One region of the Sphingopyxis sp. 113P3 genome, then DNA from elsewhere that is predicted to be linked to it. Evidence: predicted binding sites of a transcription regulator. Region 1 holds the regulator's gene; each other region holds the start of a gene.
What was found. The regulator LexA, encoded in region 1, represses DNA repair genes until DNA is damaged. The targets are predictions, from matches to a motif close to GTTCCNCNCTTGTTCT.
Positions count from the first base shown of each region.

Region 2: LH20_RS22060 (LexA family protein) is a predicted target of LexA. The motif match lies at 3,586-3,601, and genes of this name have one in related genera.
Region 3: radA (DNA repair protein RadA) is a predicted target of LexA. The motif match lies at 3,085-3,100, and genes of this name have one in related genera.

Region 1 covers NZ_CP009452.1:1,993,622-2,003,921, forward strand. Annotated here, with positions in the region: gene LH20_RS09665 (sensor histidine kinase) at 1-1,237, shown strand, start outside; gene LH20_RS09670 (citrate synthase) at 1,348-2,634, opposite strand; gene gltX (glutamate--tRNA ligase) at 2,672-4,102, opposite strand; gene lexA (transcriptional repressor LexA) at 4,316-4,993, opposite strand; gene LH20_RS09685 (molybdopterin molybdotransferase MoeA) at 5,059-6,249, opposite strand; gene moaC (cyclic pyranopterin monophosphate synthase MoaC) at 6,246-6,719, opposite strand; gene trpC (indole-3-glycerol phosphate synthase TrpC) at 6,795-7,580, opposite strand; gene trpD (anthranilate phosphoribosyltransferase) at 7,577-8,575, opposite strand; gene LH20_RS09705 (anthranilate synthase component II) at 8,572-9,162, opposite strand; gene trpE (anthranilate synthase component I) at 9,169-10,300, opposite strand, start outside.
Region 2 covers NZ_CP009453.1:117,502-127,801, forward strand. Annotated here, with positions in the region: gene LH20_RS22020 (hypothetical protein) at 1-271, shown strand, start outside; gene LH20_RS22025 (DUF2726 domain-containing protein) at 268-777, shown strand; gene LH20_RS22030 (hypothetical protein) at 798-1,004, shown strand; gene LH20_RS22035 (hypothetical protein) at 1,031-1,393, shown strand; gene LH20_RS22040 (CsgG/HfaB family protein) at 1,398-2,174, shown strand; gene LH20_RS22045 (hypothetical protein) at 2,171-2,641, shown strand; gene LH20_RS24120 (hypothetical protein) at 2,713-3,165, shown strand; gene LH20_RS23640 (hypothetical protein) at 3,158-3,430, opposite strand; gene LH20_RS22060 (LexA family protein) at 3,638-4,069, shown strand; gene LH20_RS22065 (Y-family DNA polymerase) at 4,066-5,340, shown strand; gene LH20_RS22070 (hypothetical protein) at 5,337-5,600, shown strand; gene LH20_RS23175 (WGR domain-containing protein) at 5,683-5,997, shown strand; gene LH20_RS23830 (hypothetical protein) at 5,991-6,167, opposite strand; gene LH20_RS22080 (HU family DNA-binding protein) at 6,206-6,475, shown strand; gene LH20_RS22085 (hypothetical protein) at 6,610-7,422, opposite strand; gene LH20_RS22090 (FAD/NAD(P)-binding protein) at 8,021-9,733, opposite strand; gene LH20_RS22095 (BLUF domain-containing protein) at 9,763-10,224, opposite strand; gene LH20_RS22100 (catalase) at 10,245-10,300, opposite strand, start outside.
Region 3 covers NZ_CP009452.1:758,311-768,610, reverse strand. Annotated here, with positions in the region: gene LH20_RS03555 (cation:proton antiporter domain-containing protein) at 1-727, opposite strand, end outside; gene LH20_RS03550 (iron-sulfur cluster assembly scaffold protein) at 724-1,152, opposite strand; gene LH20_RS03545 (CvpA family protein) at 1,149-1,697, opposite strand; gene radA (DNA repair protein RadA) at 1,708-3,069, opposite strand; gene fsa (fructose-6-phosphate aldolase) at 3,238-3,888, shown strand; gene LH20_RS03530 (enoyl-CoA hydratase-related protein) at 4,012-4,815, shown strand; gene LH20_RS03525 (acetyl-CoA acetyltransferase) at 4,817-6,316, shown strand; gene amaB (L-piperidine-6-carboxylate dehydrogenase) at 6,347-7,846, opposite strand; gene acs (acetate--CoA ligase) at 7,944-9,908, shown strand; gene LH20_RS03510 (peptidase) at 10,082-10,300, opposite strand, start outside.

The DNA.
Region 1 (10,300 bases):
CGCGCTCGCCCAGCGGCTGCAGCGCGAGATCAGCCGTCCGCTCCATGCCGCCGATGATCACAGCGACGTCTTCGCGCTCGTTCGCATCATTCCTGATGCCGAGGGCGCAAGCCTCGAGATCAGCGATTGGCGCACGCGCCCGGTCACCCAGCCGCAGGCGCCGGTCGAGAGCGAGCTGCCGGTCGCAGCCGATGGCTGGAGCTGGGAATGCGATGCGCGCCTCCGGCTCATTGCGCTGCGTCCCGGTCCTGAGGCCGCGCCGGTTCCGGAGGATTGGGAAGGCCGGTCCTTGTCGGAACTCTTCGAGCTGCAACCCGATGGTGACGGGCATTTCGCCGTCCTCCGCGCGCTCGCGCGGCAGACGTCGTTCAAGGGCCAGTCGGCGCAGGTGGAGGCGGCGGGAGAGCGGACCCCTACCATTCTCTCGGGCGATCCGACCTTCGATGCAGCAGGGGGATTCACCGGCTTTCGCGGGGCCGCCGTTCCAGGCGCCGTGCCGGGCGAAGCGGCTCCGGTGCGCTCGCCCGCAGACCCGGTATTCGGGTCGCTCCCACTTTCGGACCCGCAGTTCGGGCGGCGGATCGATGGCGCGCTGCGCGGGCCGCTCAGCCGGATCATCGCGACCGCCGAGACGATTTCGGGACAATTCGACGGCCCGATCCGCGCCGATTATGCGCGTTACGCCGGCGATATCGCGCATGCAGGGCGCCATCTTCTCGGCCTCGTCGACGACCTTGCCGACCTCCAGAATATCGAGCGCCCGGGTTTCAAGGCGGCGCGTGACGAGATCGACCTTGGCGATCTGGCCCGCCGGGCCGTCGGGCTGCTCGGGATGAAGGCGGAGGAAAAGGGTATCCGTATCGACGCGCCGCGCACCGACGATCAGGCGCCCGCATATGGTGAATTCCGCCGCGTCCTCCAGGTGCTGCTCAACCTCCTTGGCAATGCGATCCGCTATTCGCCCGAGAATTCGCTGATCTGGATCCGCGTCGACCGCGAGGGCGACCGGGCGACGGTGACGGTTGCCGACCAGGGGCAGGGAATTTCGGCCGAGCAGCAAGCGGTGGTGTTCGAGAAGTTCGAACGCCTCGGCCGCACCGACAGCGGCGGGTCGGGGCTCGGCCTCTACATCGCCCGGCGGCTCGCCCGCGCGATGGACGGCGATCTCACCGTCGACAGTGCCCCGGGGCAGGGCGCGCGCTTCACGCTCAGTCTCCCCGCGCGCGAAGGGGCATAAGGCTCATCCTCCAGGCGCGAATGGGCTGCTCCTGAACGGCTCATCCCGAAAAGAAAGGGCCGCGCCTCGGCGCAGCCCTACTCTCTTTCGCATTTGCGGGGGCTTCGCGCTCAGCGCTTCTCCACCGGTACATAGCTGCGCTGCGCCGGGCCCGTGTAAAGCTGGCGCGGGCGGCCGATCTTCTGCGCCGGGTCGGAAATCATCTCGTTCCACTGCGCGACCCAGCCGACGGTGCGGGCGAGCGCGAAGAGGACGGTGAACATCGTCGTCGGGAAGCCGATCGCCGACAAGATGACGCCCGAATAGAAGTCGACGTTCGGGAACAGCTTCTTCTCGATGAAATAATCATCATTGAGGGCCATTTCCTCAAGCTGCAGGGCCACGTCGAACATGGGATCATTGACCTTGAGCGCGGCGAACACCTCGCGCACCGTCTTCTGCATCACGGTCGCGCGCGGGTCGTAATTCTTGTAGACGCGGTGGCCGAAGCCCATCAGGCGGAAGGGATCGTCCTTGTCCTTCGCCCGCGCGATATATTCGGGGATGCGCTCGGGCCGCCCGATCTCGCGCAGCATGTTGAGCGCGGCTTCATTGGCGCCGCCGTGCGCCGGACCCCACAGGCAGGCGATGCCCGCCGCGATGCAGGCAAAGGGATTGGCGCCCGAGGAACCGGCAAGGCGGACCGTCGACGTCGACGCATTCTGCTCATGGTCGGCGTGGAGGATGAAGATGCGGTCGAGGGCGCGCACGACGGCGGGGTCGACCTGATATTCCTCGGCGGGGACGCCGAAGGTCATGCGCAGGAAATTATGCGTATAGCCAAGGTCGTTGCGCGGATAGACGAACGGCTGGCCGACCGAATATTTATACGCCATCGCCGCAATCGTGGGCATTTTCGCGATGAGTCGGTGGCTGGCGATCATGCGCTGGTGCGGATCGTTGATATCGGTCGAGTCGTGATAGAAGGCGCTCAGCGCACCGACAACGCCGCAGAGGATCGCCATCGGGTGCGCGTCGCGGCGGAAGCCGCGGTAGAAGGTCGCGAGCTGCTCGTGGACCATCGTGTGGCGGGTGATGGTGTTGTCGAACCGGGTCAGCTCGTCCGCGCTCGGCAGTTCGCCGTTGAGCAGCAGATAGGCGACTTCCATGAAGCTTGAATGCTCGGCGAGTTCGCCAATCGGGTAGCCGCGGTGGAGCAGCACGCCCTCGTCGCCGTCGATGTAGGTCAGCTTCGACTCGCAACTCGCGGTCGAGGTGAAGCCGGGATCATAGGTGAAGGCGCCGGTCTGACCATAGAATTTGCGGATGTCGACAACATCGGGGCCTACGGTTCCCGACAAAATCGGGCTCTCGATGCTCGTGTCACCCAGGGTGATTTTGGCGGTCGGTTCGGTCATGTTTCTTCCCCTGTGTGGAGGGCCAAAGGCAATGTGGCTACGCCCCTGCCGGAAAATTGTGCGCTGCGTCAAGTCGCGCCAGACTGGCGTCGCGGCCGAGCAGCAGCAACACGTCGAAAATTCCCGGCGACACGGCGCGGCCGGTCAGCGCGGCGCGCAGCGGCTGGGCAAGCTTGCCGAGCCCCAGCTCTGCAGTTTCGGCGGTCTCGCGAACCGCCGCTTCGATGCTCTCGCTGGTCCAGTCGGTGAGACCCCTGAGCCGCTCGGTCACATCCAAAAGGAGGCCCTCGGGCGCATCGCGCAGCAGCTGGGCGGCCTTCTCGTCCATCTCCAGTTGATCAGGCAGAAAGAGGAAGACGGCGCCCTCGGCGATTTCGCCGAGCGTCTTCGCGCGCGGCTTGAGCGCGCCCATCGCGCGGGTGAGGAGCGCGCGGTCCGCATCGTCAAGCGGCCGTCCGACCAGCGCTTCGACGCGCGGCGCAACGAGGCCGGCGAGCCGCGAATCGTCCGCTTCGCGAATATAATGCCCGTTCAGATTCTCGAGCTTCTTGAAGTCGAAGCGCGAGGGCGAACGGCCGACATTGGCGAGGTCGAACCATTCGATCGCCTGCTCGCGGCTGATGATCTCGTGATCACCATGCCCCCATCCGAGCCGCAACAGGTAATTGTTCACGGCCTCGGGAAGATAGCCCATCTCGTCCCGGTAGGCATCGACGCCGAGCGCGCCGTGGCGCTTCGACAGCTTCGCACCATCGGCGCCGTGGATCAGCGGGACATGCGCGTAGACGGGCTCGCGCCAGTTCATCGCGCGGATGAGCGCCGATTGGCGGAACGCATTATTGAGATGATCATCGCCCCGAATGATGTGCGTCACCCCCATGTCATTGTCGTCGACGACGACGCTCAGCATATAGGTCGGCGTTCCGTCCGAACGGAGCAGGATGAAGTCGTCGAGCTCGGCATTCTGCACCGTCACCTCGCCCTGGACGCGGTCGTGGATGGTCGCCGAGCCCTCCTGGGGAGCGCGCAGGCGGATGACGTGCGGCGCTTGAGGGTCGCCGTCATCCCGATCCCGCCACGGACTGCGCACCCGGAAGGGTACGCGCCTTTCCTGCGCCTCGGCGCGCATGGCGGCAAGCTCGTCCTGCGTCAGGTAGCAGCGATAGGCCTCACCCCGCGCCAGCAGGTCGTGCGCGACCTCGGCGTGCCGGCCCGCGCGCGCAAATTGATAGACCGCCTCGCCATCCCAATCGAGATCGAGCCACTTCATGCCGTCGAGAATCGCGTCGATCGCGGCCTCGGTCGAACGCACCCGGTCGGTGTCTTCGATCCGCAACAGGAATTTGCCGCCGTGGTGGCGCGCAAACAGCCAGTTGAAAAGCGCGGTACGCGCGCCGCCGATGTGCAGGAAGCCGGTGGGCGAGGGGGCGAAGCGGGTCACCACGGCACTGCCGGTCGCTTCGGTCAAATCAGTCTGGTCTGGGGTTGCCACCACGAAGTCTTTCACTCGTTTTTGCCGTCGCCGGCGGGGGCCGGGACGGATCGGGGGTGCCCCTAGCATGGCGACATGGCCGCTTCAAACGCCCATTCGCGTCAGCGCCGCCCCGTCGGTGCGGCGGGCCAAATTCCCATGGGACGCCCGCGCTACGCCGCGCACATTGGCGGCGGCGGAGGCTCGAGGTCAGTGGTAGCGGCGAAGCAACCCGGAAAGTCGCCCTTGAACCATGACGCGCTCGGCCTCGTAGCGCTGCGGCTCGTAAGCGCTGTTCGCCGGGTCGAGGCGGATCATGCGGCCCTCGCGGCGGAAATATTTGAGCGTCGCGTCCTGCCCGTCGACCAGCGCGACGACAATGTCGCCTTCGCGGGCGGTGCTGGCTTTCTGGATCAGCGCATAATCGCCGTCGAGAATACCCGCCTCGATCATGGAGTCGCCCGAAACTTCAAGCGCATAATGCTCGCCCGAACCCAGGAGCGCGGCCGGAACCGAAAGCTGGTTGTGATCTTCGAAGGCCTCGATCGGCACGCCCGCGGCGATACGGCCGTGAAGCGGAACCTCGATGATGTCGTTCGCAGCGATCGGCCGCGCCGCTGCAGGCTTGCGCAGCGGCAGCACATTATGGTCGCTCGGCGCCTTCGCCCTTGCAGCTTCGGGAAGCTTCAAGACCTCCAGCGCGCGCGCACGGTTCGGGAGGCGACGCAGGAATCCTCTTTCTTCAAGAGCGCTTATCAAGCGATGTATGCCCGATTTCGACTTGAGGCCCAGTGCCTCCTTCATCTCTTCGAACGAGGGCGAAATGCCGCTGGCGTCGAGCCTTTGCTGGATGAAGTGGAGCAGTTCGTGCTGCTTAGCGGTCAACATCACTCGATCTCCATAAGTGGCTCGCCGGACATAAGGAGAACGATAGTGGAACAGAGCGGAACTTGTCAAGCAATCGCGATATAGTCAGCGCTTTCGAGCGGCGCGCGCGCGGGCGCGCGCGGCTCGCGGATCACGAGCGCATTGGCGGCGGCGAGCGGAACGGTCTGGCCGCTGTCCTGCGAGGCAAAGGGGGTGAGGCCGTCTGCATCGAGACGGGCGCGCAAATAGTCTCGCCGCTCGCCACCCGCCGCGAGCGGCGCTGCGAGCGGCGCCTGGCGGACGAGCGGGAGCGGCGCGCGCGCGCCCGCGAGATGGCGGACGAGAGGGAGGAGGAACAGCGTTGCGGTGACGAACGCGGAAGCGGGATTGCCCGGCAGGCCGAGCAGAGCGGCCGTGCCGATCGTCCCGGCGACGAGCGGCTTGCCAGGTCGCATCGCGACCTTCCAGAAATCGACCGACCCTCCCGCGCCGGCGAGCGCGCCTTGGATATGGTCATGATCGCCCACCGAGGCCCCCCCGATCGTGACGATGACGTCATGATGTCGCGCAAGATCGCGCAGGACATTCGCGATCAGCGTGCGATCGTCGGGTGCATGAAGGGGCAGGCCCACCTCGGCCGCCTCTTCCTTAAGCATCGCGGCGAGCATCGCACCATTGCTGTCGGGTATCTGGCCCACGCCAAGCGGATGACCCGGCGGGACGAGTTCGTCGCCGGTGGTCAGAATTGCAACGCGGGGGCGGCGGCCTACCGCTGCCGCAGGCGCGCCTGCCATGATCGCGGCCGCGATCGCGCCGGGCGTAAGCCGCGCCCCAGCGGCAAGCAGGCACGTCCCCGCGGCAAAGTCGCCAGCGCGCGCGCGCACATGTTTTCCGCGCGCCGCCGGGCCTTCGCCGGTCAGCACCAGGGCCGCGCCTGCTTCCGCGACATCCTCTTGTACCACCACCGTATCGGCGCCGGGGGGAAGCATTGCACCGGTAAAGATACGCATTGCCTCGCGCGCACCGATCGCGCGCGACGGCATCGCGCCCGCAGCCACCTCGCCCGTGATCGACCATGGCCCTGGAAGATCCTCGAAGCGTATTGCATAGCCGTCCATCGCCGATAGCGCGGCGGCGGGTTGATCGCGCAGCGCTGTGACATCTTTTGAAAGAAAACGGCCAACCGCATCGGTAAAGGGGATATTCTCGGGTGCAAGCGGTGCGGCGAGCGCCAAGATGCGTGCCTGCGCTTCCTCGACGCTCAAGAGCAGCTTCATTCGGCGCGCCAGTCGCCTGAGCGGCCGCCGCTCTTCTCCAAGAGACGGATGCCCTCCAGCACCATGGCCCGGTCGAGGGCCTTTGCCATATCGTAAAGCGTGAGAAGCGCGACCGAGGCGGCGGTCAGGGCCTCCATCTCCACCCCCGTGGGACCGGTTGTCGCGGCACTCGCGCGAACCAGGATGCCGCCGTCTTCCCAGGCAAAGTCCACCGTCACCTTGGTAAGCGCGAGCGGGTGACACAGGGGAATAAGATCCGCGGTGCGCTTTGCCGCCATGATCCCGGCGATCCGTGCGGCGGAAAGCACGTCCCCTTTGGGCATGTTCCCGGCGCGAATCGCCGCAAGCGCCGCCGCCGCCATGCGGATCCGCCCTTCCGCAATCGCAAGCCGCTCAGTCGCCGGCTTGGCGCCAACGTCCACCATATGCGCTGCGCCCGTTTCGTCGAGGTGAGTCGGTTTGTCTTTCATCGCGGTAAGCGAAGCAACGCAGGGCAGAAAAGGCAAGGGGGGGAGCGGTGAGGGGCAGGGGGCAAGGCCCGAGCCTCATCCCTCAAGCAATGCCTTGGTCGCGGCGGTGACGTCGCTCTGGCGCATCAGACTTTCTCCCACGAGGAAGGCATGGACGCCGTTTGCCGCGAGCCGCGCGCAATCGGCGTGCGTTGCAATGCCGCTCTCGCCGACGAGGAGAGTCCCTGCCGGTACCAGCTTTGCGAGGCGCTCGGTGACGGCAAGGTCGGTCTCGAAGGTGCGTAGGTCACGGTTGTTGACCCCGATCAGGCGCGATTCGAGCCGGGTAAGTGCGCGCTCGAGTTCGGCCTCGTCGTGAACCTCGACGAGAACGTCCATGCCGCGTTCGCGGGCGGCCGCCTCGATCTCGCGCATCGCGCCGTCGTCGAGCGCGGCGACGATGATCAAGATCGCGTCGGCGCCGATCGAGCGCGCTTCGGCGACCTGCCAGGGGTCGATCATGAAATCCTTGCGCAGCACCGGGAGGCTGCACGCCGTGCGCGCGGCGATCAGATACTCCTCATGCCCTTGAAAATAGGGCGCATCGGTCAGAACCGAAAGACACGCCGCGCCGCCTGCTTCATAGGAGCGTGCATGCTCGGCAGGGTTGAAATCTTCGCGGATCAACCCTTTGGACGGCGAAGCCTTCTTGATCTCTGCAATGAGACCGAGGCCGCCCGCGGCGATTCTTGCCTCGAGCGCTGCGGCAAAACCGCGCACAGCGCCGCCGTCGACGGCGTCGAGCGCGGCGATGGACCGCGACTTGCGCCGCTCGGCGACTTCGACCGCTTTGGTCGCGAGAATTTCGGTCAGTCTGTTCATTTATAGGCGATCCAGCAGTTGAGCAGCGCGTTGGCGAGCCCTTTGTCGATCGCCTCGGCGGCTTCCTCGACCCCGTCCACAAGGGTTTCCGCGTGGCCTGCGACGACGAGGGCTTCGGCTGCATTGTAAAGGACCGCGTCGCGGTAGGCGCTGTGCTCGCCCATCAAAAGCGCGCGGAGCGCCTTCGCATTATAAGCTGCATCGCCGCCGCGAATGGCCGAAATGGGGTGCGTTGGCAGGCCCGCATCGGCGGACGTGCTGCGCTGCATCCGCACCCCTTCTGCGGTGATGACCGCGACTTCATTGCCGCCCGCCAGCGACAGTTCGTCGAGCCCTTCGTCGCCCGAGATCACGCGCGAATGATCGGTGCCAAGCTGGTGGATCGCCTCGGCATAGACGGGCACATAGGCAGGGCGCGCAATGCCGATGAGCTGACGCCGGACGCGGGCCGGATTGGCGAGCGGCCCCATGAGGTTGAAAATGGTGCGGCGGCCGAGCGCCTTGCGGATCGGCATGATGCGCTTCATCGCCGGGTGATGGTGCGCAGCGAAGAGGAAGCAGATGCCCAGATCGGCAAGCTGCGCCGCCGCTGTCTCGCTCGCGCGCGTGAGGTCGAGGCCGAGCGCTTCCAACGTATCGGCGGCGCCCGCCTTCGAAGACGCGGCCCGGTTGCCGTGCTTGGCGACGGGGACCTCGCACGCCGCCACCACGATCGACACGGCTGTCGAGACGTTGAGCGTATGATGACCGTCGCCGCCGGTGCCGCAAACGTCGATCGCGCCTTCGGGGGCATCGACCGGGATCATCCGCTCGCGCATCGCCTGCGCGGCCGCGGCGATCTCGACCATCGTTTCGCCGCGGTCCGAGAGGGCCGCAAGGAAGGCGGCCACCTCTTCATCCTCGCCGCCTCCGTCGAGCATCGTCTCGAAAGCATGCGCTGCCTCGTCGGGACCGAGAAGCGCGCCGGGGTCGGGGAAGGGGCCGAAGCGGCTCATGCCGCCCGCCGCTCGGCGACCGGCAATCCGGCGATCCGGAGGAAATTGGCGAGCATTGCGTGGCCGTGTTCGGTTGCGATGCTTTCCGGGTGGAACTGGACGCCGTGGATCGGCAGCTCGACATGGCGAAAGCCCATGACCGCGCCGTCGTCGCTGGTTGCGTTGATGGCGAGAACGGGCGGAATCTCGACGACTTCAAGACTGTGATAGCGCGTCGCGGTGAGCGGCGAGGGAAGATTGGCGAAAAGCCCGGTCCCGTCGTGGCAGACGGGCGAGGTCTTGCCGTGCATCAAATGGCCGCGCTGGACGATGCCTCCGAAATGCTGGCCGATCGCCTGATGTCCGAGGCAAACGCCGAGCAGCGGCGTCTTTGCCTCGGCGCAGGCTGCGACAAGCTCGAGACTGATTCCGGCCTCGTTGGGCGTGCACGGGCCTGGCGAGATGAGAATCGCGTCCGCACCGCTCGCCATGGCTTCGGCAGCGCTCAGCGCGTCATTGCGCTCGACCCGAACTTCAGCGCCGAGCTCGACCAGATAGTGGACGAGGTTGAACGTGAAGCTGTCGTAATTGTCGATGACGAGGATCATGATGCCCTACTGCCCGTAACCTGGGGTGCCCGCAAGCCGCACCGCCTCGCGCGCAGCGGCGAAGAGCGCTCCCGCCTTGGCCTCGCACTCGCGCTGTTCATATGCAGGGTCGCTGTCGGCGACGATGCCCGCGCCCGCCTGGACGTGCATTTCGCCGTCCTTGACGATCGCCGTGCGCAGCACGATGCAGCTGTCCATATTGCCGTCGGGCGCGAAATAGCCGACGCCGCCCGCATAGGGCCCGCGCGCGTCGGCTTCGAGCTCGGCGATGATCTGGCACGCACGGACCTTGGGCGCGCCGCTGACCGTCCCCGCCGGGAACCCCGCAAACAGCGCGTCGATCGCGTCCTTGTCGGGTGCGAGGCGCCCGATGACGTTCGACACGATATGCATGACGTGGCTGTAAAATTCGACCGTATAGCTGTCGGTGACGGTGACGCTCCCCCCTTCGGCGGCGCGGCCGACATCGTTGCGGCCAAGATCGAGCAGCATCAGATGCTCGGCGCGTTCCTTGGGATCGGCGAGCAGGCTTTCGCGGTTCTCGGCATCCTCGGCGCTGGTCCGGCCCCGGGGGCGGGTGCCCGCGATGGGCCGGATAGTGATCTCGCCGTCGCGCACGCGAACGAGAATCTCGGGCGACGAGCCGATCAGTGCGAAACCGGGAAGGTCGAGGAAATAGAGAAAAGGGGAGGGATTGATGCGGCGCAGTGCGCGATAAAGATCGAACGGCGGAAGGTCGAACGGCGTCGAAAAACGCTGCGAGAGCACAACCTGAAAAATGTCGCCTGCCGCAATATAGTCCTTCGCGGTGCGGACCATTTCGGCAAAGCGCTCGGGCGTGGTCGCGGCGTTGCGGACGATCGCGTCCGGCTCAGCGTCCGTGGTCGCACGCTGGGTCTGCGCGCTCTGGCTTGCAAGCCGCGCGGCGATGCCGTCGAGCCGGTCCTGCGCTGCGTCGATCACCCGGTCGATTGGCGCGCCTGCATCGGGCCAGATCGGTGCGATGAGGAACAATTCGTCGGCGAGGCGGTCGAACACGAGGATCGTCGTCGGGCGTACGAAGATCATGTCGGGAAGTTCAAGCCCCGCGCCGGGGGCGCGCGGCACGCGTTCCTCGACGAGGCCGATGGTCTCATAG
Region 2 (10,300 bases), on a different replicon from region 1:
TCCCCGCACCGGCGCACACGCCCTTTCCGTCTTCGTGGCAGCGAACGACGACATCGACGTTCCCGCCCCGGCGGGGAGGTGGCGCATGCGGATCGTCGAGGGCCAGAAGTGGCACGGCCCGAAGGATTTTTTCGGGCCCAACACCCAATTCGAGACCGTCGCAAAGCTGATGGATTTCCCGGCGCGCGGCGGAAACGGCATCAACCTGCATCGCCGGTTCGATGGCAATCTGCCGACGCGTCAAATGCTGACCGGACCGGATCCGCTATGACCCAGCAGCACATCATCTTCCTGGTCCTGGCTGTCCTCGCTGTCGCCTTGCTGCGCTTGCTAGGCGGGAGATCGGGCATCGGTCGCTTGCCAGTGCGGCCGCGCGAGCTGATGACCAAGCGCGAGCGGATCGTCTGCGGGTTCATCGAGCAAGCAATTCCGAGCGCGCGGGTTCATGCCCAGGTGTCGATGGGCGCGATCCTGCAGCCTGCGCGGGGGCTCGACCGGAGCCGCGCGACGTCGGTGCGCAATCGCTTCTCTTCCAAACGGGTCGACTTCCTCCTCGAGGACCGGGCCAGCGGCGACATCATCGCGATCGTCGAGCTCGACGATAGGACCCACAACGCCCGCCAGGACGCCCAGCGCGACCAAATGACGGCGCGGGCGGGCTACACGACCATCAGGCTCTCAGGGGGCCGTCAGACCGCCCTCAGCGTGCGCAGCGCGCTTGCCGAGGCTTTGGCACCACAACCGGATTCGCGCGCGATGCGCCGAACAGCAGCGTGATGACGCGGAAAGGAGGAAGCATGAGCAATTGGGATTTCGAGGAAATGGGCGACTTCGGCGACGAAGCCGCTGCGGAGCGCTGGGCGAAGCGCAACGACGTGGATCTCCGCGATATCCGCACCAGCAGACGAGGCGACGGGGTCCGATTGGAGATCCGTCGCTCGGCGCTCGGCGACACCGGTCGCCGGGACAATGACCTGCGCGACGGCCGTCGCACGGGGTGGTGAACACAACCAAGAAGGAGTGAATGCAAATGATGAAGCGATATCTGTTGGCGTCCACGCTCGGCCTGATGGCCGCGAGCGTCGCCGTACCTGCGGCAGCTCACGCTGCTGAACCGGGCCCGGTCCTCCTGGCCATGAACGAGTACGCCTCTTCCACCGCCGGGACGGATGTCGCCGCGCGGGTGGCGAAGAAGAAGGCGGCCTACCACGCGCACGCCGGGAAGCACCACGTCAAGTGCGACCTCAAGGACTGCGGGGATTGCCCCGACTGCCCTGATTGCCCCGATTGCGCGGACTGCGACGAAGCCAAGATCGCGCGCAAGGTCGCCGAGGAAAAGGCGGGCATCTGCGATCCCACCAAGCATGCGCAGGGCAAGGTGAAGCATGGCTAGGCGAATGATCGCCGCTGGGTTGCTGGCGGGCCTCGCGCTCGCCGGCACTCCCGCGCTCGCGCAAAAGCTGGGGCAGGGCGGCACCGGTGTCGACGAGAACACCGAGCTGCCACGATGCGCGGCCCCGCTCGGCGTCGTTGCCCTGGTCGAGGAGAAGGCGCCCGACATGCGCGACAGCCTTTCTCCCGGTTTGGCAGCGCTGCTCAAAATGGCAGAGGCGCAGCAAGGAGGCGGAACGGCCAGGGTCGATCCCTTGCCGCTCATCAAACTCATGGCCGCACGCTCCAACTGCTTTCGGGTAGCAGACCGCGGTGCCGCAATGTCCGCGCTCGAGCGTGAACGCGCGATGGCGGGGGCAACGCCGTCCGCGGCGATGACCAAAGCGGACTACCTCATCAGCGCGCAGGTGCTTTATTCCGATGCCAAGAGCCGCGAAAGCGGCGGCGGCTTAGGCGGCGCGCTGGGCGGCGCGGTCGGCCTCAAGTCGAAGACGCTCGAGAGCCAGGTCATGCTATCGCTGGTATCGGTCGACACCGGGTTGCAGGAGGCGGTCGCGACCGGCTCGGCCCGCAAGAAGGATATCGGCGTCGTCGGTGGTGGTCTGCTGCTTGGGCTTGGCGTGGGCGCGCTCGGCGGCACCTACGGGTCGACCGATATCGGAAAGATCACCTCGCTGGCAGTCCTCGACGCGTTCCGTAAGCTCATCGTCGACGTGCAAGCGCGCTTGCCGGCTAAGCCCGCAGCTGTGACGGCGCCGCCAATCGAGAGTCCGAAGCCATGAACATGCTCACCGGCGTCCCGGCAGCGAATTGCCCCTACTGCACCAAGCCGCTGGGTCGTTGGGCTGACGCGCATCTCGTCCATCGCTGCGCGGGCTGCGACCGCCCCCTGGGCCGCGTTCGAGTAAGCAGATCGGTTCGCTTGTATCGGATCATGCCGATGCTCGATGTGACCAAGATCCTCGGGACGGTCCTCGCGCTGTCCGGCATGGTTCTCATGGTCGTGGATCCCGCTCTGGTGAAAGGCTTCGTCCTGCTGATCGCCTTCGCGCTTATGACCTACGGGCTTACCGACGTGTTCGATGGCTGGCTTTCGGTCCGGACCCGGATCGATCGCACCGCGCGAAAGATGCGCACCGGGGCAGCGGCTCGCCGCGCTGGATTAGCGAAGATCCTGTTCGGTTTCTTGACCTTGACGGTCGCGATCATGGGTATCGTCGTTAGGTCCAGTCTGGGTGCAACTGTTTGACTTCGCACGATAGAACAGATGATCGGAGCGACGAGAATCGCTACAATGGTGTCATGAAACCCGAGACCTCCGTGACGACCAGACTCGGCAAACCCCAACTTTCCTGGGAGGTTGACGGTCGGCTTCACTCGCTCACGTTCGACGGCGCCCATGGGACGTACTGCTCGCCAGATGGCGAAGTCATAGAAATGCCGCGGGAGGGATGGCTGGCCCTTGTCGAAGCGGCCGCCCGCCTAACGGACGAACCAACAAAGATTAGCCCGCCGCTTCGCGCAACTCCGGCAAAACCACCCAAGCCTCGCGGGCCGAGGAGTGGGCAAGGCTGGTCGCCCGAAGAGGACGCTCGCGTCCTTGCCTGGTTCACCAGCGAGACGACGCCGATCGCCGCCATCATGGGCGAGCTGGGCCGCAACGAGGGTGGCATCGAATCCCGCCTTGTCCGCCTCAAGGCTGCGCCCGATCGTGAAGCCGTTCGCCGCGCGTATCTTCGCCGGACTGCCAGCGACGGTATTGGCATCAAATGAGCAGCGCGCAGTCGTCGCCTAGTGTGGACGAGGCCGAGCGTCCTTCGAGGCCATGCTCGAAGGGTGCTTCTGGTTGTTGCGCTTGTTTGATCGAGAAGGCCAGACAGACGCCTCCCTTCACATCTGCAACGCGATCGACGCGCTTCGCCGGCATCCCGCAGCTCGTCCGCTCGACTTCGCCCTGCATGATGCCGAAGCTACGGGGCTCCTCGAGCCGATTAATTGAGCGTGGAACGAAGGCGCTCCCGGCTGCGACGAGTGGCATTCGTATGCGAAGTCGCGGCAATCGGTGCGATGACTGTCGCCGGCCTGGTGTCGGCGCTCCATGGCGCTTGGCTTGCAGCACCCGAGCTTTTGGCACGTTTACAACGCCTTCTCTGATATCCGAATTGGCTTTTTGACGTCCAACACAGGTTGGCTGTTCCCTACATGTTCTGTTTCGCGCTACCAGTGCCCGCGAAAGCGGGCACAAATGCAAAACCAGATTCGACTGACAGAACTCCAATGGGCCGATACCCGATCCTCGATCCCGCTCGCGCTGGTGCGCGTTCCTGCAGGGTTTCCCAGCCCCGCCGAGGGCGAGGAAGACGACCCCATCGATCTCAACGCATGGCTGATCGAGCAACCAGCTGCCACCTATCTGATGCGGGTCGAAGGCTGGTCGATGACCGGTGCCGGAATCAATGATGGAGACCTGGTCGCGGTCAGCCGTGCGAAGCAGGCAATCGCCGGCGACGTCGTGGTTGCCGTGATGCATGGCGATCGCACTCTGAAGCGCCTCAAGAAGCTCGATGGGCGGTTCTGGCTCGTTCCCGAAGCTGAAGGCTACCCGCACCTCGAGGTCGACGAATACACCGAGATCTGGGGCGTGGTCGTGGGACTGGTCAGGCGCTATCGCCGATGAGCGGGCCGATCGCCTTATGCGACTGTAATTCCTTCTATGTTTCCGCAGAACGCGTCATGGATTTGTCCCTTCGCGGCGTTCCGGCGATCGTGGCTTCGAACAACGACGGCAATGCGGTCGCCAGATCTGCGGAGGCCAAGGCGCTCGGCATTAAGATGGGTGATCCCATTTTCAAGATCCGCGATCTTATCAAAGCGCACGGTGTGGCGGTCCGCAGTTCGAACTATACCTTGTATGCCGACATCCAGCGGCGCGTGCTGGCGGCGACCGAACCGTTCGCGCGCGACATCGAGATCTATTCCATAGACGAGAATTTTCTCGATCTGACCGGTTTCGAACACCTCGATCTGGTCGACCATTGCCAGAAGCTGCGCGCGCAGATCCTGCAGTGGACCACGATCCCCACCTGTGTCGGCTTAGGGCCAACCAAGACGCTGGCCAAGCTCGGCAACGCGGCCGCCAAGAAGAATCCGATCTTCGACGGCGTCGCAGACCTGCGCGACGAATATATCCGCCGCTACGTGATGGACCGGTTCGACGCCGCGGACGTGTGGGGGGTAGGGGGCGCGACCACGCGCAAGCTGAGCGACCTCGGCATTCGAACCGCTGGCCAGCTGCGCGACATGCCGCTGCGGCAGGCGAGGGGGCTTGGCACCGTCGTACTGGAGCGCCTCGTGGCCGAACTCAACGGCGTCCAGGCCGACGCGGTCGAACTCGTGGCTCCCGATCGTAAGGGCATGGCGGTGACGCGCTCGTTCGGCACGCCGATCGCCGACCTTGAGCAGCTGATGGGGGCGATCTCGCAATTCGCCATGCGCGCCGGCGAGAAGCTGCGCCAGCACGGCCTCGTGGCAGGGCGTATGGCGGTGTTCTTCCACACCAACCGCCACAAGCCGGATCGGCCGCAATATGGCGCGTCGCGGGGCGGGGCACTGCATCCCATGACTGCCGACAGCTTCGAGCTGATCTCCCTTGCCCGGCGCTTGGTCGAGCGCGCGTATCGTCGCGGTTTCGAGTTCACGAAGGCGGGCATCATGCTCGAGCAGCTGGCGGCGGCCGACGCACGGCCGCGCACGCTGTTCGAAAACCAGGACCAGTCCGCTCAGCGCGAGCGGCTCATGGCGGCGATCGACGACATCAACGGCAAGTTCGGCCGAATGACGGTTGTGCCCGGCAGCCAGGGGTTCAAACGGTCTTGGAAGATGCGCGCTGACATGAAATCGCCGGCATGGACGACACGAATAAGCGACTTGCCCGTAGTGAAGGCATGAGCGCCCCCGAGGACAGTATGGACGATCGCCTGACGCTACAGGCGCTTCGCGAGGAAATGGTTTTCACCCGCGTCCTGCTTGGCGAGCAGTATGCGACGTCCATCGACGCCGGCGCCGCGACGCGCGAGGAGATCACCGCGCACATCCTGAACTGCGGACGCATCGCCGAGCATCTGTCGAACAACCAGACCTCGGCGATCGCGGATGCAGCCAAGGCGATGATTGCGGCCCTTCCCAAAGGGTACCGGGGTGAGGAGTGATCGAGCGCATGAATCACAAGCCACGAGGTGATTCAAAATGCCCGTTTCACCCGCACAGTGTGCGCCCCTAGTGCTGTCGACTATGTCTCTGACCGATTTAGCCGGTGCTTCCTTCATCGAGCTCACCGCTGTCGATGAAGGTCGCAACTGCCGGCGAGCCTATCGTATTGAGCGCACCGAGGATCTTTTCGGGCACCAGCTGATCGAACTGTCATGGGGCCGGATCGCGGGGCCGTCTCAGACGAAGCGCCTGTCGGCACCGTCGACCGCCGAGGCTATCGCCACTATTCGCAGAGTGCTCGCGCGCCGAGCGTCCGCGACCAACCGGATCGGCGTTGCTTACACGCGACAGGATGCCGACAGCATGGCAGCGCCTGGAGCCTCTGCCCATCAATAGTCGAGGTTTCGCCGCTCCATCTGGTCGGCTGCGAGATCGGCCACCGGCCCGGTGCCGCCCGTCAGGCTGTAGATCTCGATGACCTGGTGATCCGGTAGGCGCTCGACCATCAGCCGCACAGCCGTAGCATTGTCCTGATCCAGGATCATCTTGGCTTCGGATTTGGTCATGATATGCACCTTGTCCAACTACATAAGGTGTCGATTACATGAATATGAGCGAACTGACCAAGAGCGTTGCCTCTTCCACCGGCGCGACCGAAACCGCCACAAAGGCAATGATTGCTGCGGTCTTCGACGCGATCGCCGCCTCAGCAGCAGAGGGCGATGACGTCGCTATTCCCGGTTTCGGCAAATTCACCGTCAAGAGCCGCCCCGAGCGTCAGGGACGGAATCCTGCGACCGGCGAAGCCATGACCATCAAGGCATCACGGAAGGTGTCGTTTGCGGCTGCAAAAGGACTGAAGGACCGCCTGTAGCGGTCGGCCTGGCTTGAGATGAAGAACAGACCGATGGCATCAGACGCCGGCAGCATGAGACGAGTCTCGTTTGGAAATTGCGGAGGTGTCTCTTTTCGAAGTTGCGCTTACCTATTTCAGATTGATAATACTTCTTATGTTAAATCAGAATGGAGTTCGGTCTCACCGTAGGTTTTCCATGCGCGCTTTACGCGCTCTGTCCACCGAAGCTTAAAAAAGGTCTCAACTGTGTCACTTGCTACGTCAAGTGTATCGAACGCGATATTGGCGATCTCGTCTTTCCTGAGGCGCAAGATCGCGATCACATCTTTCGCCGCTGGTGCTTGCCGATGCACTCCTTTAGCATCAACCGTGACCAAGAAGCGGTCCACCTTCGACATCGTGATCATGCCGACGCACTGATCCTCGTCGAGGCTGATGGCCTCGACCACGCCCTCGTAGGCCACGAAATTCCCCTCGTGCTCGGCTTTTGTCATCACGTAGGCGAGAGCGACCTTGTCCGATGCAGCGGACGCATCGACAACGCGCTGAAGCCATCCAGCCGCAGAAGGCTTCACGAGGTTCTGAAGCGCTCCTTTGCGACCGAGCCAATAGCAAAGCGCACCCGTTACGAAGCTGGTCCACAACAGGCCTGAAAGCGCCGTCCAGATGTCGTGGGCGTTACGCGCTTCGGTAGTCGGGCTCAGGATCACCCGGTAGAAGTCGGGATCATATGACAGCAACGTCCAGGTGGCGGCGACCCGACTGTTGAGGTCGATGGCCATGGCCGCCAACAGATGCCCGAGGCATGCGAAGAGCACGATCGCAGCCAATGTGGTGGTTGAGCCTTGCCGGTCGGGCATGGGGCTCAGGAGGTCATCGGTTGAACCGGCTCGAACGCATACCCACCCGACGATGCCGGGCAGGAGAAGCAACAGAGCAATAAATAGCTGGTAGCCGAGCGTCATGCCGGCTGCGGGCGTCGACCGCCAGCCTCGGGCTGTCGCTCGGCGATCGGGCGTGCCTCGCGCAGGCACGGGAGCTGGAGCGCCCTGCCCTCACCGCCGATAAGTCGTGGCGGGCTGTGAAGGTGAAAGGGCTGAAGGTCGAGGTGTTGCGATAGCCGGCGACGACCGCTTTGCGCCCCAATATCGGTCATTCCGAACCCTTCGGATTTAAACCGAAAGCCGCCATTCGTTCGCGCATCAAAACGAGGCGGCGCGGTTCATAGCTTGCTTGCCGACTGTCTGCGCGTTCCATCGATTAGCTCAATCAGCCACACTTTCTGGCGGGCCAACATGGCATCGTTGCGCGCCGCAATCAGCCGTTCGTGTTTCTGGCCCACAGACGGCCTTATTCACGCGAAAAAACCTGTAGGAATGCCGCACTATAATAAGCATAGGGCAGTATGCGCACACCTGTCACGAATTTTCGTGCAATTAAATGGCCCTTATCCTTTTCAGGCCTAAGCTCTTACTGCAAGATTTATTGAATTTTTCGTTGACAGGTAAGCCGGCTAGTTTTTCAATCGATGGAGCCAGCTTTCTACATAGCACACCAAGGCAACTAACTGCGCGGCGCTTCGAGGACAGCTTGGCCTTGGCTTGCGAACAGGTAAACCACATGCCCGCCAAGCGATGCCAGGGCCCCTTCGATATCAATCGGCAGGCCCCGCTCGCTGTTCGCGGCGAGCGCGCTCAGGATGGCATGCGCAGCCGCGGTTCCCAGCTCCTCTGCAGCGGTCAGCCCCTGTACGAAGGGGTTGCGCCCCAGCAGAAATGGCAACGACAGGCAATGCACGCGTTCCAGCGGGTTGCCGGGTTGCCCGAGCTTGAAGCCCTTCCCGGTGACGATTTCATCGAGGCTTGCCGACCGCGCGATGGCCAGGGCGCGGATCTGCATGCGCAGCGTTGGAAAGGGAAATTCCTCCTGCCCCAGAACGGCCTGCCCGCGTGCGTCGACGATGGAATCGAAGTGGTGCGTCACTCCGCGCGCAGCGATGTGCCAGCCGGCGCCTTTGTCGTCCCGCTCCATCGTATAGTCGGAACCGAGCGCATGGATTGCAAGGATACCGGCATCGTGCAACGCGATCAGCCGTTCGATCGAGAGCGGCGGAACAGCCGCATAATTGTCCACGAACACGCGCTTCAGCGAGCGGTTGAAGCGGGCGCGGTCGCCGTCCGACAAGTCCTTCACAATGGCGCCGAACGGCTCGTGCATGCGCAGCAGCGCATAACGCCAAGGCACGGTGCGGTGATGCCGCGCGTTGTAGTGCACTTCCAGCAGATTGCCGCGCGCCCATTCCAACGGATCGAAGTCGCTGCGGCGCTGCGCATAGCACTTGGAAAAGCCCTCCGGCGTCGTGCATCCCGGCCCGAGCGATCGTAGGAACGCCGGGTCGAGCCGCTCGAGCTGGTCGAGGAAGAGGCCGAATGCCCGGTCCAGATCGCCATCCTTGCCCATGACGATTGCAGCCAGCCGGTCGTCGGTAAACAGATCCAGCGGCTGATAGGGGATCGGGCAGAAGAAATCGGCTTCGGGCAGCAGCCCGCCGCGCGACATCATGGTGATGAGCGGACCCTGCGCCCGGTCGCATTGGTCGGTCGGCGCAAAGGTCAGGCGCCCGTCCACGGACTTGAAACGGCCGATCCGCATTGCATGATCGATCGCCACGTCGATTCCGCTCAGAGAGGTGCCAAGGATACCGAGCCGAATCGCGTCCGCCGAAAGATTTGGCTCGACGCTGCGCCCCAGGGCCGCCGGGTCGGCCCCGTGTGTCTTGGGCACCGAGTGCCCGGTGGCCAGAATCGCATGATCGAACGCGAGCGCGGCCTGCTGAGTGACAGCATCGCTCGTCACCCAGACCCCGCCCTCATGCGCGACAATATCGCTGACGCGGGTGCGCGTGTGCAGCGTGATGCGGTGGCCGCGCGCCGCGCCTTCATTCACCAGCGCGCCAAACTGGTCGGCGTAATAATCGCCCAGAACCACGCGCGGAAAAAAGTGTCGTTCGTGCAGGTCGGCATCCCCGATGCCCCAGCCATGGCGGGTTTCGGGCGGGATCCGCTGCAACCAGTCGAGCAGGGTCTCGCACACCGGCGGCAGTTCGATGCTGGCGATGTTGGACAGCATGGCCGGTGAGTTCTGCTGGCGATCGTAGGGCGTACCCACACCGGGCCGCGCCCCGGATTCAAAGATCAATATCGCCAGCGGTGCCTCTGACGTGATCAACCGCTTCAGGGCATAGACCGCGCTCGGCCCGGCCCCGATGATCGCCACGCGCGGCCGCGTTGGCTTGTTCGTATTCCTCAATCGAACACGCTGAAGGCGAGCAGCTTTTCGCGCACATCGCGATCCGCCCCGGCCGGGATCAGCGCCTCGATCGCGGCGCGGCGGTCCAGCGGGCTGGCGTCGAGATCGAGCCCGAGCATGGCGGTGTCGGGGAATGTCCGCTCCGTCGCAGGTTGATCAAGCACGACATCGAGCGCGCGGTGACGCGGATCGCGGTTGACCGTGGCAAACATCTGGCCAACCGCCTCCGGGCTGCCTTCGAGCACCTGCATGTAGCTATTGCCGTTGCCCAGCAGCAGGCCGGTGAGGCCCTTGCGCCGATTGCCCGCCTGCACTTCGTGAGCGAGCGCAAGCGCGGTGTCGGCCTGCGCGTTTTCCTGCGCGCCGGCGGTGCTGAGATAGATCAGCACGCGCAGCGGTGCCTCGGACAGCGTGCAGACATCGGCGGTGCCGGCCATGACGGGATCGTTGTCCTCCATGATCCGGCACCGCGCGTGGGTCAGGCCAGGTCGCGGACTTTGGGTTCGCGATCCCAGTGGCGCTTGGTGCCGACCT
Region 3 (10,300 bases), 1.2 Mb from region 1:
CCACAACCACGAACAGCTCGCGCTCGCCATAGCGGCCGACGAGACGGAGCAGCGGATTGACGAGGAAACGCCCCGAGAGCACGAGCCCCGCGATTGCCGCAAGGGTATAGAGCGCAAGCACGCCCCCCGGAGGGGCCGATGGATCGGCCGGCGCGCGCGACAGTGCAGCGACGATGGTGATCATCGGAACGATCGCGAGATCCTGAAAGAGCAGGATCGAAAAGGCCTTTTCGCCGAAGGGCGAGTTGATCCGGCCGGAGCTTTTGAGGCTGGGAAGCACCTGCGCGGTCGAGGAAAGCGCAAGCGGCAGACCCAGAACAAGCGCGGCCTGCCAGCTGAAGCCCTGGGTCGCAAGAATGAGGCCGGTGAGGACGAGCCCCGTCACGACCACCTGGGCCAGTCCAAGCCCGAAAATCGCCTTGCGAAGCTGCCACAGGCGCCGCGGATGAAGTTCAAGCCCGACGAGGAAGAGCAGGAAGGCGATGCCGAGCTCGGCGATGGCGAGCTTGGATTCGCCGCCCCCCACCAACCCGAGGCCATGGGGTCCCACAAGCGCGCCGGCAATCAGATAACCGAGCACGGCGCCGAGGCCGAGACGGCGAAAGATCATCACGAACAGAGTGGCGACACCCAGCAGAATCGCCCCTTCAAAAAGCAGCGTATCGGTTGCCGTTTCGGCCACCCGGTCGGTCACCGCCGGTCCCGCCGCAAGGACCGTGAGCATCATGCGCCGAGTTCCGCTCCTTCAAACGCCGCGACTGCGGCGTCGAAGGGGAGCAGAATGGCGCCGTGCCGCGCTGGATAATCGCGAGCAGGCGCGAGAAGGTCGAAACCCGGCCAGCCGGGCGCATCGCCCTCGCCCGCGAACCATCGTGTGATCGCGTCGCGCGCGTCCCGGATCTCGGAAAGGCTCCGCCCCGGTGCATGCCGCGCGAGTAGCGCCGCGGAGGCCTGCCCGAGGGCGCACGCCTCGACATGGAGGCCGACGGCAGTTATCCTCCCCTCCTTGTCCGCATCGAGGTCGACGATGATCCGGCTGCCGCAGAGCGGCGCGCGCAGCGAGGCGCGGCGGCGGGGCCTCGCAGGCAGCGGATAATCCGCGGTCGCCACCGCAAGCGCCAGGATATCGCGATTATAGAGAGGAGCGCTCATGGCGCGCTGCCCGGCGCATCCTCTTGCGCGGCTGCCGTTCGCGCCTCGGCGCGGCGGTCGGCGATGACCTTGCTCAGCGCCGCGCTCGTCGCGCTCAGCGCGGGATAGGTACGGCTGTCGCTCATCCAGGCGGGGCGCTGTGCGTTGCCATAGCCGATATCATAGAGCAGCGTCACGGCCATGAACAGGACGGTCGCGAGCGCCAAGCCCTTCACCGCGCCAAATCCGGCCCCGAGGCCGCGATCGAAACCGCCGACGATCGATGCGCGGCTGCGCTGCCCCATCGCACGCGAGCCCCATTTGGCGACCGCGAACACGCCTCCGAAAAGCAGGACGAATGCGAGCATCGCGGCTCCGCCGGGCGTGCCCACATAATCGGCCAGAAGGCCGGTCAGCGTCGCATGGAAGAAGCGCACCGCGAGGATCGCCAGGACCCAGGCGAGCAGTGACGTGACTTCCTGCACCAGCCCCCGCGCGAAGCCGAGCACGGCGCCGCCAAGGACAAGGACAAGCACGACGATATCGAGCGCGGTCAGACTTCCCATTCGCCGGTGGCTAGTCGCGCCCGAGCATCAGGTCAACGAGTTCGCCGAGACGCGCAAAACCCGTCACCGAAATCCCGCCGACGCCTTTCATCCCCTCAGGCCCCCAGCCGCGCGAAAAACCGAGCTTTGCCGCCTCACGCAGCCGGAGGGCGTCGTGCGCAACGGGGCGCACCTCGCCCGAGAGCGATAGCTCGCCGAAGACGATCGCATCGGCAGGCACCGGCCGGTCGCTGAAGGCCGAGATCAGCGCGGCCGCGACAGCAAGGTCCGCCGCCGGATCGGTCAGGCGGTAGCCGCCCGCAATGTTGAGATAGACTTCCGCGCTCCCCATCTGAAGCCCGCAGCGCGCCTCGAGCACCGCGAGCACCATCGCAAGCCGCCCGCTGTCCCATCCGACGACCGCGCGGCGGGGCGTTGCACCGCTCGCGAGCCGCACGGTGAGCGCCTGCACCTCAACGAGGACCGGCCGTGTCCCCTCGAGCGCGGGGAAGACCACCGACCCCGGGACATCGCGGCTGCGATCGGTGAGGAAAAGGCTCGAGGGGTTGGCGACTTCGCCGAGGCCCTCTTCGCCCATTGCGAATACACCGATCTCGTCCGTACCGCCGAAGCGGTTCTTCACCGCACGAAGGATGCGATAAAGGTGGCTGCGCTCCCCTTCGAAGGACAGCACCGTGTCGACCATATGTTCAAGCACGCGCGGCCCGGCGATCGTGCCATCCTTCGTCACGTGCCCGACGAGCACGATCGCTGCCCCGCTGTCTTTGGCGTAACGGATCAGCTCCTGCGCGCTTGCGCGTACCTGGCTCACCGTCCCCGGCGCGCTGTCGATGAGGTCGCTGTGCATCGTCTGGATCGAATCGATGACGACGAAATCGGCCGTCTGCCGGTCGAGCGTTGCGAGAATGTCGCGCACCGAGGTCGCGCTTGCAAGCGCGACCGGGGCATCGCCGAGCCCCAGCCGCTGCGCGCGAAGCCGGACCTGCGCTGCAGCCTCCTCGCCGCTGATATAGACGACCGTTCGGCCGGCCCGCGCGAGCCTGCCCGCTGCCTGGAGCAGCAGCGTCGACTTGCCGATCCCGGGATCGCCCCCGATCAAGGTCGCCGACCCGGCAACGAAACCGCCCCCTAGCGCACGGTCGAACTCGGCAATTCCGCAGAGCATCCGTTCGGGCATGGGGCTGTGCGCATTCAACGTTTCGAGCGCTAGCGCGCGCCCGCCTTTGGTGAGGTCATGCTTTGCTGAAAAGACGGATTCGGCCGCCTCCTCGACAAGCGTGTTCCATTCCCCGCAATCCGCGCATTGCCCCTGCCAGCGGTACGACACCGCACCGCAATTCTGACAGACATATTGGCGTTTCGCTTTGGCCATTGCCGGCGCTTAACCGGAACAAAAACAGAACTCCAGTTCTTTTCGGCAAGCCTGCCGCGCGCCAGGGCTCGCGGCCGACCAGACGACGGCGGCGGTTCAGTTTTCGCGCGCGTTGCTCTAGGGCGGACGCAACCAGCGAATCACCCCTTGAGCAGGAACAAGCGCGCCATGAAATTCTTCGCCGACACCGCCGAAATCGATGCCATCGAGGAGCTCGCCGCGACCGGCCTGCTCGACGGCGTCACCACCAATCCGTCGCTGATTGCGAAGTCCGGCCGCGATTTCAAGGAAGTGACGAAGGAAATCTGCGCCATGGTCGACGGCCCCGTCTCGGCCGAGGTCGTCGCGCTCGACCATGAAACGATGATGAAGGAGGCCGAGATCCTCCGCAAGATCGCCGACAATGTCTGCATCAAGGTGCCGCTCACGATCGACGGCCTCAAGACCTGCAAGGCGCTGACGGGCGACGGCACGATGGTCAATGTCACCCTCTGCTTCTCGGCCGCGCAGGCGCTGCTCGCGGCAAAGGCCGGCGCGACTTTCGTTTCGCCCTTCGTCGGCCGCCACGACGACAATGGGTTCGATGGGATGCAGCTGATCGCGGATATCCGGCTGATCTATGATAATTATGATTTTGCGACCGAGATTCTTGTCGCAAGCGTCCGTCACGGGATCCATGTGCTCGAAGCCGCCAAGATCGGTGCCGATGTAATGACCGCGCCGCCGTCGGTCATCAAGGGCCTGTTCAAGCATGTCCTTACGGAAAAGGGCATCGAAGGCTTTCTTGCCGACTGGGCCAAGACCGGACAGTCAATCTGAGAAGACGCGCGCCGGCGCGCGCTGGGGCGACCTTTGCAGTTGACGTAAACGTCAACTTCGGTCGATAGTTTTTCCGACCGCCGGGATTCGCATGTGCGCTTCCCGGCCGAAAGGGAGAATTTGATGACCGACGCCGCTGCGCCTGCCGTCCTCACCGAGCGCCAGGGTCATATCCTGATCATCACGATCAACCGGCCCGAGGCCCGCAACGCGGTCAACGCCGATGTCCATATCGGCATCGGCACCGCTCTCGAGGAAGCCGAGCGCGACCCCGAAATTCGCGCCGTCATTATCACGGGCGCGGGGGACAAGGCCTTCTGCGCTGGCGCCGACCTTGTCGCGCTCTCGCGCGGCGGGCAGCTCGCACCCGATAACGAAGCGCAGCAAGCGTGGGGCTTTGGCGGCTTTGCAGCCCACCCGATTTCGAAGCCGATCATCGGTGCAGTGAATGGGTTTGCCTTTGGCGGTGGGTGCGAACTCGCGCTGATGTGTGACATCGTGATCGCAGCTGAAAATGCCCAGTTCGGCCTTCCAGAAGTCAAGGTCGGTCTGTTCGCCGCCGCGGGCGGAGCGTTTCGCATCGTCAAGCAATTGCCGCAGAAGCTCGCGATGGAACATCTGCTGACCGGCGACCCCTTCGATGCGGCGACCGCCCTTCGCTACGGTTTTGCCAACCGCGTCGTCCCACTCGCCGATCTGATGCCGACGGCGATCGCGATGGCCCAAAAGATCGCGGGCAACGCGCCGCTTTCGGTGCAGGCCTCCAAACGCGTGGCGCTGCGCATCATCGACGGCGAGATCGCAGGCGATGACGCGCATTGGAACGACAATCGGCGCGAGCGCCAAAAGCTGATGGCAAGCGAGGACGCGCGCGAGGGACCGCGTGCATTCGCCGAAAAGCGCAAGCCCGTGTGGAAAGCCCGCTGACATGAGCATGCGCGATCCCGAGCGCATTCCGGTCATCATCGGCGTCGGCCAGATCAACGACCGGCCCGAGGACCCCGATCAGGGGTTGGACTCGCTGGGATTGATGGTCGCAGCGCTGAAGCTTGCGGCGGAAGATGCCGGGATTCCGCTCCCCGATATCGACAGCCTCGCCATCGTCGACCAGATCAGCTTCCACCATCTCGGCAAGCTCTGCGAGCCGCTCGCCGCTGCAGTCGGGGCAAATCCCGCGATCAACTATCAATCCGCTGCGCCGCACGGCGATACGCCAGTGCGTCTGCTCAACGAAGCGGCAAATCGCATTGGCGGGGGCGAAGTCAAATTGGCCGCCATCGTGGGCGGCGAAGCGCTGCGCACCGCCGCGGGCCGCGCCGCAAAGGCCGCGAGCGGCGAAGACAAGAGCTACAATGCCGTTCGCCAGGTCGCGACCCGCCGCGAGCCCAATTATGCGCAGAAACACGGACTTTCAGCGCCGGTCGACGTCTATCCGCTCTACGAGAATGCGACCCGCGCGGCCTGGGGCGAAAGCCTCGCCAAGGCACAGGCCGAGAGCGCCGAAATCTGGTCGCGCTTTTCCCAGGTGGCAGCTGCAAACGAGGGCGCATGGATTCGCAAAGCTGCGTCTCCCGCCGACATCCTGGAGGTCAACGAGCGCAATCGCCCCATCGCCTTTCCCTATTCAAAGCTCATGGTCGCGAACAGTTCGGTGAACCAGGGCGCCGCCTTTCTCGTCGCGAGCCTCGCTGAAGCGCGCCGCCGCGGCATCGCCGAGGAGCGCCTCATCTATGTCGGCATGGGCGCCGCGGCAAAGGAGCCCGCGAGCATCCTCGCGCGCGATCGCTATGACCATAGCGTCAGCATGGAAACCTCGATCAGCCGGACGCTCGCGCTCAACGGCATGACCGTCCAGGATCTCGACTGCGTCGAACTCTATAGCTGCTTTCCCTGCGTCCCGAAGATGGCGCGCCGGATCCTCGGCTGGCCATGGGATCGCCCCGCAAGCGTATTTGGGGGGCTCACCTTTGGCGGCGGGCCGATCGCCAATTACATGAGCCATGCGATCGTCTCGATGGTCAAGAAGCTGCGCGGGGAAGGCCGCTATGGATTCCTTTTCGCCAATGGCGGCTTTGCCACCGATAATCATTGCATCATACTGGGCAACGAGCCGATCGCCGCGGCAAGCTTTCCCCAGGACTTCGACTATCAGGACGAAGCCGAAGCCAAGCGCGGCCCGGTGCCCGAATTGATCGAGGACTATGCGGGCCCAGCAACGATCGAAAGCTATACCGTCTTCTATTCGCGCGATGGTGCGCCAAGGGCAGGCGTCGTCGTGGCCCGGACTCCCGAAGGCGCCCGTACGCTTGCGCATGTCGATGCCAGCGACGCCGGAATGCTGGCGTTTCTGACCGACGGGAGTGAGGAGCCGGTAGGCACGAGCGGCCAGATCGTTGCCCTCGAGGACGGGTTCGGCTGGCGCGCTTGAGGCGCTGCCTTTTTTCTACGCGAGAGGACCCTAGATGTCGAATGACACCCCCTGGGCAAGCGGCAGCGCGTCTGAATAATTGACCGTGTTCGTCGCGCGCCGCATATAGGCCTTCCAGCTGTCCGAGCCGCTTTCGCGCCCGCCGCCGGTTTCCTTCTCGCCGCCGAAAGCTCCCCCTATTTCGGCGCCGCTCGTCCCCAGATTGACGTTGGCGATGCCGCAATCACTCGCCGCCAGGAACCGCTCGGCCTCGCGCAGGTCGGTGGTGAAGATCGCCGATGAGAGGCCCGCTGCGACCCCATTGTGCAGCCGGATCGCCGCATCGAGATCGTCGTACCGCATCACGTAAAGGATCGGGGCGAAGGTTTCCTCACAAACCGGTCCCACCTGTCCGGGCATTTCGACAAGCGCGGGCCGCACATAATAGCTTGCGCCCTCGCCGACACGGTCGCCGCCATGGACGATCCCGCCTTTAGCGCGCGCGGCCGCAAGCGCCCCGGCCATCGCCTCATAGGCCGCGCGGTCGATCAGCGGCCCGACGAGCACGTCGCCCTCGAGCGGATTGCCAACAGCGACGCTATCATAGGCAGCCTTCAGCCGCGCGACGAAGCGCTCATAAATGCTATCGTGGACAAAAAGGCGCCGCGTCGTCGTGCAGCGCTGTCCTGCTGTCCCCATCGCTCCGAACGCGACGCCCCGCAGCGCAAGATCGAGATCGGCCGATGGAGCGACGATCACGCCATTATTGCCGCCGAGTTCGAGGATCGCGCGCGCGAAACGCTGGGCAAGCCTCGGTGCGACCGCGCGGCCCATGCGCGTCGATCCCGTCGCCGACACGAGCGCGACGCGCGCATCGCCGACGAGCGCCTCACCCGCCTCGCGCCCACCCACCAGGAGGCCGCACAGACCCGCGGGCGCTTCGCCGAAGCGCGCGGCCGCGCGCGCGAATATGGCCTGCACCGCGAGCGCGGTCAGCGGCGTCTTTTCCGACGGCTTCCACACGACGCTGTTGCCGCAAACGAGCGCGAGCGCCGCATTCCAGGCCCAGACCGCAACGGGAAAGTTGAACGCCGAGATGACCCCGACGACGCCGAGCGGATGCCAGACCTCCATCATCCGGTGTCCCGGCCGCTCGGTTGCGATGGTGAGGCCGTAAAGCTGGCGTGAGAGGCCGACCGCGAAGTCGCAGATATCGATCATTTCCTGCACTTCGCCCGCGCCTTCGGAAGCGATCTTGCCCGCCTCGATCGTCACCAGCCGCGAAAGACGCTCCCTTGCCGCGCGCAACTCCTCGCCGAACAGGCGCACCAGCTCGCCGCGGCGCGGCGGTGGAACCTCGCGCCATGCGCGAAAGGCCGCATTGGCTGCGCCTAGCGCCGCGTCGATATCGCCGCCGCTGCAGACCCGCACCCTCGCGATCTCCTCGCCCGTCAAAGGGGTGATGACGGGCATCGAGCCCTCGCGCCATTGCGCCCGCTCGACCCCCAGCGTGTCGAGCAGCCCGCCCACCTCCTCGCCGATCGCGCTCATCGCTTGTCCCTTTCATATGGGCGGCCTGCCCTTGCAACTTGTGGCTCGCGGAGTATCGCAGGGACCGAGCAAAGCAAATCCAAAGCGGGAGAATCCGATGTCCGACCTGCCCCCCTCCGAACCCTTCGTTCCGGTGCCCTCCGATGCTGCGGCGAACACCCATTGCAGCGCCGAGGACTATGACCGGCTCTACGCGGCGAGCATAGCCGACCCCGATGCCTTCTGGGCGGCCGAGGCGCAGCGCATCGACTGGCTGACCCCGCCTACGAAGATCGCCAATTGGTCCTACGACCCGGTGACCATCAAATGGTTCGAGGACGGGGTTCTCAACCTCTGCCACAATGCTCTTGATCGCCATGTCGCAGCAGGGCGCGGCGAGCAGACAGCGATCATCTTCGAACCCGACGCACCCGACGGCGAGACGCGCCATATCAGCTATGCCGCGCTCCTCGCCGACGTGATCCGCTTTGCCAACACGCTGAAGAAAATGGGCGTCAAGCGGGGCGACCGCGTCACCATCTACATGCCGATGATCCCCGAAGGTGCGATTGCAATGCTTGCCTGCGCGCGCATCGGCGCGGTGCACAGCGTGATCTTCGGAGGCTTTTCGCCCGACGCGATCGCGGGGCGCATCGAGGATTGCGCGAGCGACTGGGTTATTTGCGCCGACGAAGGACTGCGCGGAGGCCGCACCATCCCCTTGAAGGCCAATGTCGACAAGGCGCTGGAGAAGGTGTCGGTGAAAGCGGTGCTCGTGATCGCGCACACCGGCGGCGACGTCGCGATGACCGAGGGCCGCGATCATTGGTACGACGCGCTGTCGGCGGATGTTGGCCCCGACTGCCCTTGCGAGCCGATGGGCGCCGAGGACCCGCTGTTCATCCTCTACACCTCGGGCTCGACGGGCAAGCCCAAGGGCGTTCTCCACACGGTTGGCGGCTATTCGGTGTGGACTGCCTCAACCTTTCATTATGGCTTCGATTACCGGCCGGGGGAGATCTTCTGGTGCACCGCCGACATCGGCTGGGTCACCGGGCACAGCTATGTCGTCTATGGGCCTTTGCAGAATGGCGCGACGACGCTGATGTTCGAAGGTATCCCCAACTATCCCGACCACGACCGTTTCTGGCGCGTCGTCGACAAGCACAAGGTCAATATTCTCTATACCGCGCCCACCGCGATCCGCGCACTGATGCGCGAGGGCGATCAATATGTGACGCGCCATGACCTCTCCTCGATCCGCTTGCTCGGCAGCGTCGGCGAGCCGATCAATCCGGAGGCCTGGCGCTGGTATCACGAGACCGTTGGAAAGGGCCGCGTTCCTGTCATCGACACCTGGTGGCAGACCGAGACCGGCGGGATCATGATCACAACCCTTCCAGGCGCGCACGCGATGCAGCCCGGAAGCGCGGGACGCCCCTTCTTCGGCATTCGCCCGCAGCTCGTCGATGCCGAAGGCGGCGTTCTGGTCGACGAACAGACGGGCGGCGCGGCCGAAGGCAATCTGTGCATCACGCACAGCTGGCCGGGGCAGGCGCGCACCCTCTATGGCGACCACGACCGCTTCGTTCAGACCTATTTTTCGACCTACAAGGGCAAATATTTCACCGGTGATGGCTGTCGCCGCGACGCCGACGGCTATTGGCGGATCACGGGACGGGTCGATGATGTCATCAATGTCTCAGGCCACCGCATGGGGACCGCCGAGGTCGAAAGCGCGCTCGTCCTCCACGATCTCGTCGCGGAAGCGGCGGTCGTGGGCTTCCCCCACGACATCAAGGGCCAGGGCATCTATGCCTATGTGACCCTCAATGCCGGGGTCGAGCCGACCGACGAGGTTGCCGCGGCGCTGAAGCAGCAGGTCCGCACCGAGATCGGACCGATCGCCACTCCAGACCATATCCACCTGACCCCGGCGCTGCCCAAGACGCGGTCGGGCAAGATCATGCGCCGCATCCTGCGCAAGATCGCCGAAAATGACTTCGGCTCGCTTGGGGACACATCGACGCTCGCCGATCCAAGCCTCGTCGACGGTCTGATCGAGGGACGCAAGAACCGCTGACATCCAGCGCGCGGAACGCGTTGCAACGGCGCGTCTCATATGGGTCTGATGAAAGCGCGCAGGCGGCGGCCACAAAGGCCCCCCGCTTCCGAACGCTGCCCCTCGCTCACGGGCTGAGCATCAGGCCCGGAAGGTCACCGACCTTCCGGGCTTTTGCTCGCGCGTTGGCGCCGTCAGAACTGGAAGTCGGGCAGCTCCGCTAGCGCGATGCCCAGGGCTTCGGCCCAGCCATCGGCGACGCTCTGAAAATAGGAGTCGTGACGCTCGAAGCGCCGTTCGCGAACGGTTGTGAAATCGTCGCGTTCGTGCACTTTCAGATCGATGGGCAGGTCAACGCCGGCATTGGCGCGGATCGTCGAATCGAACGAGACGCACAGGAGCTTGACCGCATC